Regions from separate parts of the Stenotrophomonas sp. STEN240 genome, predicted to be linked through region 2. Evidence: riboswitches for the same ligand, from Rfam matches in the RefSeq annotation. Region 2 holds a riboswitch; the other holds the start of a gene.
What was found. A riboswitch is a leader RNA that binds a small molecule or an ion and turns the genes downstream of it on or off. The one in region 2 is predicted to bind cobalamin.
Positions count from the first base shown of each region.

Region 1: it holds a riboswitch for cobalamin, as region 2 does, so the genes downstream of both, btuB (TonB-dependent vitamin B12 receptor) here and ACVOKO_RS04620 (ribonucleoside-diphosphate reductase subunit alpha) in region 2, are expected to answer to the same signal.

Region 1 is NZ_JBRRBO010000011.1:84,323-86,782, reverse strand. It holds gene btuB (TonB-dependent vitamin B12 receptor) at 1-1,452, opposite strand, end outside; cobalamin riboswitch at 1,568-1,803, opposite strand; gene cobT (nicotinate-nucleotide--dimethylbenzimidazole phosphoribosyltransferase) at 2,075-2,460, shown strand, end outside.
Region 2 is NZ_JBRRBO010000006.1:131,238-133,697, reverse strand. It holds gene ACVOKO_RS04625 (DUF2884 family protein) at 1-643, opposite strand, end outside; cobalamin riboswitch at 911-1,134, shown strand; gene ACVOKO_RS04620 (ribonucleoside-diphosphate reductase subunit alpha) at 1,403-2,460, shown strand, end outside.

The DNA.
Region 1 (2,460 bases), on a different contig from region 2:
TTCGGCAACGTTGACCAGGTCGAAGTTGCTGTCGTAGCCGATCAGCTGGTCAACGCGGGTTTCGTAGGCGTTGAAGGTCCAGTTCCAGTTGTCGGCGTACTGCGCGATGCCCAGGTTCAGGCTCTTGGATTCTTCCGGCTTCAGGTTCGGGTTGCTGAAGCCCGGGTAGTACAGATCATTGAAGGTCGGCGCCTTGAAGCCGGTGCCGGCGCTGGCGGTCAGACGCAGGCCATTGCCGAAGGCAAAGCCATAACCCAGGCTACCGGTGGTGTGGTTGCCGAACTGCTCGTTGTCGTCATTGCGCACGCTGGCCTGCAGCGTATGCGCGCCGAACTGGCCCTGGTACTCGGCAAACACGCCCAGGTTGTCGCGCTGGTCGATATCAAATGCGGTTGAGCTGGTGACTTCGTCATTCTGCCAATCGGCACCGGCAGTGATCTGCTGGCCTTCGGCAAAGCTGAAGTCGCCCTGCACGCTGGCGGTGTCGCGGCGGGTGTCGAAGGCGCTGGCGAAGCTGCGGGTGCCGGCATCGGCATCGGCGAAGTAGTTGTCCGCTTCGTCGCGGTTGCGGCCAACCTGGGCAGTCAGGCGGAAGGCATCCGAGGCGGTCCAGGCGAGCTTGGCGCCGATTACCTGTTGGCGGTTGTCGGCTTCGTTGCCGCCGAAGATGCTGCCGTCGTATTCGTTGAAGCTGTCGGCGTTGAGCACATGGCCTTCCAGGCTCAGCGTGTCGGTCAGGGCGTAGCCGCCGCGCACGTTGATCGAGGTATTGCGGTAGCCATCGCGGTCCGGCTCATCGGCGAAGCAGCCAGCGCCCCAGCCAGCGGCAGTGCCACGGCAGGCGTTGATGCCGTCGGTCTCCTGGTAGCCACCCTGTGCCGAGATCCAGCCACGCTCGCCACGGTTGCTGAAGCCGGCGCTGACCTGGCGCAGGTTGTTGCTGCCGGCGGTGATGGCCAGGTTCTGCTGCAGGCCCTTGCCGGCGTTGCGGGTGAAGATCTGGATCACGCCACCAATGGCCTCGGAGCCGTACAGGCTCGAACGCGGGCCGCGCACGATTTCCACCCGCTCAATCTGGTCAACCGGCAGATCCTGCAGTGCGGCCATGCCATTGGTGGCAGAGGCCACGCGCACGCCGTCCACCAGCACCAGCACCTGGTTGGAGTTGCTGCCACGCAGGAACAGCGAGGTGATCTTGCCGGTACCGCCCTGGTTGGCGAAATCCAGGCCAGCGCGGCCGCGCAGCAGGTCCTGCAGCGAGTTGGCCTGGCTGTGGTCGATCTGTGCACGGTCGATGACCTGCACCGGCACCACGCTGTTCTCGATGGAGATGGGGGTACGGGTGGCGGTAACGGTGACGTCGTCCAGCTCGGTCGGTGCGTTCTGCGCAGCGGCGACGCCCGGCAATGCCAGGGCAAGGGCGAGGGACAGGGTGTGGTAAGACAGTTTCATGGAAGCTCCTGGGCCTGCACGCTCCCGCGCAGGCGGATGGGGAAGGCTGCCAGAGGAGGGAGAAGACGGAGGCGGCGCACACGGCGCTACAGCCGCCGCCATGCCCTCCGCATCGCAACCAGTCGGCTTTCGGGCCGGTCTCCGGACTCGCAGGCGAAGCAGCCTTGCTGCTTCCGTCCAGACGCCTTCCCGTGCCGTGCACAGTGGCGCCATGTCTGGACTTGTCCTGCTTACCGTTGCGGGGGCAGCGCCGGAATGGCGACGTGCTGGAGATCCAGCAGTGCGCGGCACCGGCTTCCCGTTTCAACCGGCCGGCAATGCCGGACGGTCACCCGAAAGTGCGCGCATTCTATGCCATTGCCGCCAGCGCTGCCGGAATGGGGCGTTCATGCCGTTGTGGCACCAAGCCTCCATGAGCCAACGTAGCCCGGGTACGCGCAGCGCACCCGGGAGTGCAGGTTGCGGCGGTTTGCAACAACGTTGCACACCGATCCCCCGGGTGCGCCGCGCTTACCGGGGCTGCGTTCCATGCGTGCCTGTAGCGCCAGCCGCCAACACCAATCGGCGGTAATGCACGGCGAATGGCTAGAATGCGTGCTGCAAACGCAGTATCGGAAGTGTCGTGACAGAAACATGGTACGGGCAGGCCTGCGGGCAGCCTTCGCAGGAATACCGGCAGCGCGCCCTGGCCCGCCAGCGCCAGCTGACCAAACCCGAAGGTGCGCTGGGCCGGCTGGAAGCCTTGGCGGTTGAACTGGCCGCGCTGCAGGGCGTGGATCAGCCGGTGGCGCAGCAGGTACCGGTGGTGGTGTTCGCTGGCGATCACGGCGTCACCGCGCAGGGCGTATCGGCCTATCCGGCGGAAGTGACGGTGCAGATGCTGCACAACTTTGCCGGCGGTGGTGCTGCCATCGCCGTGCTGGCGCGTGAGCTGGGCCTGCCATTGCACGTATGGGATGTGGGCAGCCGCGCCACCTCGGCCATTGCCGGTGTGGTCAGTGCCAAGAC
Region 2 (2,460 bases):
CATGCTGTTCCAGTGCACGGGTGCGGCCCTGCAGCCGCTGCTCCAGTTCGGCATCGAGCTTTTCAGTGCGCTTGTCCAGTTTGTCTTCGCCGCCGGTGAATACCGTCCACAGCACGCTGCGGGCAATGGAGCCGCTCAGGCTCTCGGCGGCCGCCTCGACCCTTGTTTCAAAGCCATCGTCGAACAGGTCCTGCTCCCAGCGGCCACGGCCAATGGTGGTATCGACGAAGCGCTCGGCTTCCCTGCGCAGCTTGCGTACCTTGCGCGAGTTGGCATCGCCGGTCAGTGCCTCGTAGACCGCATCCAGCGTGTCGAAGGTGATGCCCACCGATTCGTTGGCGATGCCTGTCACCGCCGGCATCAACTGGCGCACCCCGTTCTCCAACGCGCGCAGGCGTTGTGCATCGGCAGCCGATACCGTCTGCATGCGGTTGTCGATGCTCAGCTGGCCATCGTGGAAGACGATCTCGCGCATCGGCAGGGCATCGCGACGCAGCCAGATGCCGCCACCGTCCACCAGCACGTTGTAGTCGGTAGCCACGCCGCACTGGTCGGCGGACAACGTTGGTGCTTTGACCGTACCGGCGTGGGCCGCCAGTGGCAGCAGCAGGGCCAGCGAGCTGGCGATGGGCAACAGGCGCATGGTGTGACTCTCCTGCCGGGGGTGGGTGCAGCTTGGCTGCTTACGCCAGCGGCGGCGTCGGCCGGAAGTCACGTTGGCGGATTTCATGCGGAATTTACGTTGTTCAGGCAGGCGCAGCGCGTGCAAAAAAATACCGCAAAAGGCTTGACTGCGCAGTCAGTTCGGGCGGTTTGCCCGCACCGTTCGGTGGCCCGCGACAGCCAGCCCTTGTGCCGCAAGGCTTGGCGAATATTTACTAGATTTGGTGTTGACCCCGTCATATACCCCCACTATCTTGTGCCTCGTCGGTTCCAACGGGGCATGCCTCGTTGGATTGAAAGGGAAGCAGGTGACGCCGTTAAGGCCATTCCAGCACTGCCCCGCAGCGGTAATTGGGAACGACCCCGCCACACAGCACTGAGGCAAACGGCCTTGGGAAGCGGCGGAGTAGGAAGAAGGCCTTGGTCTTCGCGCCCATGAGTCCGAAGACCTGCCGACAGCCACGCGATGCACACCGCGTGGTGCCGGCTGCGGTGTCTTCGAGGGGAAGACGGCTGGTGACGTGGTGCCGTGGCTGCTGCGACCGTCGGGTCGTGGGCTGTCGCGGCTGCTGCGACGCCGTCCTTCCATGCTCGCGCCTCCGTACCGGCTCTGCTTCCTGCGCGGGCAGGAGCTGCGTGCATAACGCTCAAGGACACCATCGTCGTGACTACCTCTCTTACTGACGTCGCTCCGGCTGAAGCCGGTTTTGAACTGACCCCGCCGCCGACCGCCACCGCCATGAGCGTGACCAAGCGCAATGGCAGCACCGAGCCGGTAGACCTCAACAAGATTGTCCGCGCCATCCAGCGCTGCTGCGAAGGCCTGCATGCGGTTGACCCGATGCGGGTTGCCACGCGCACCATCTCCGGCCTGTACAACGGCGCCAGCACCCAGGAACTGGATGAGCTGTCGATCCGTACCGCTGCGCTGCTGATCGGCGAAGAGCCCGAATACGGCCGCCTGGCTGCACGCCTGCTGGCCAACTTCATCGGCAAGGAAGTCTCCGGCCAGGAAATCCACGCGTTCTCGCAGTCGGTTGGCCGTGGCCACGAAGTGGGCCTGATCAACGACCGCCTGCTCAACTTCGTGCAGGTCAACGCACGCAAGCTCAACGATGCGATCGATCCGGCCTACGACCTGAACTTCGATTACTTCGGCCTGCGCACCATGTATGACCGCTACCTGCTGCGTCATCCGCATTCGCGCAAGGTCATCGAAACGCCGCAGCAGTTCTTCCTGCGCATCGCCAGTGCGCTGAGCGAGGACGTGCCCGAAGCACTCGCGCTGTACCAGCGCCTGGGCAGCCTGGACTATCTGCCGTCCAGCCCGACCCTGTTCAATGCCGGCACCAGCCACGAGCAGCTGTCCTCGTGCTTCCTGCTGGATTCGCCGCAGGATTCGCTGGAGTCCATCTACGACCGCTATGCCGATATCGCGCAGCTGTCCAAGTTCAGCGGCGGCATCGGCGTCAGCTATACCCGCGTGCGTTCGCGCGGCTCGCTGATCAAGTCCACCAACGGCCACTCCAACGGCATCGTGCCGTGGCTGAAGACGCTGGATTCCTCGGTGGCTGCGGTCAACCAGGGCGGCAAGCGCAAGGGTGCAGCCTGCGTGTATCTGGAAACCTGGCACGCCGACATCGAGGACTTCCTCGAACTGCGCGACAACGCCGGTGATGATTCACGCCGCACCCATAACCTCAATCTGGCCAACTGGGTGCCGGATCTGTTCATGCAGCGCGTGGAAGCCGACCAGGAATGGTCGCTGTTCGATCCGCGCGTGGTGCCGGAGCTGAC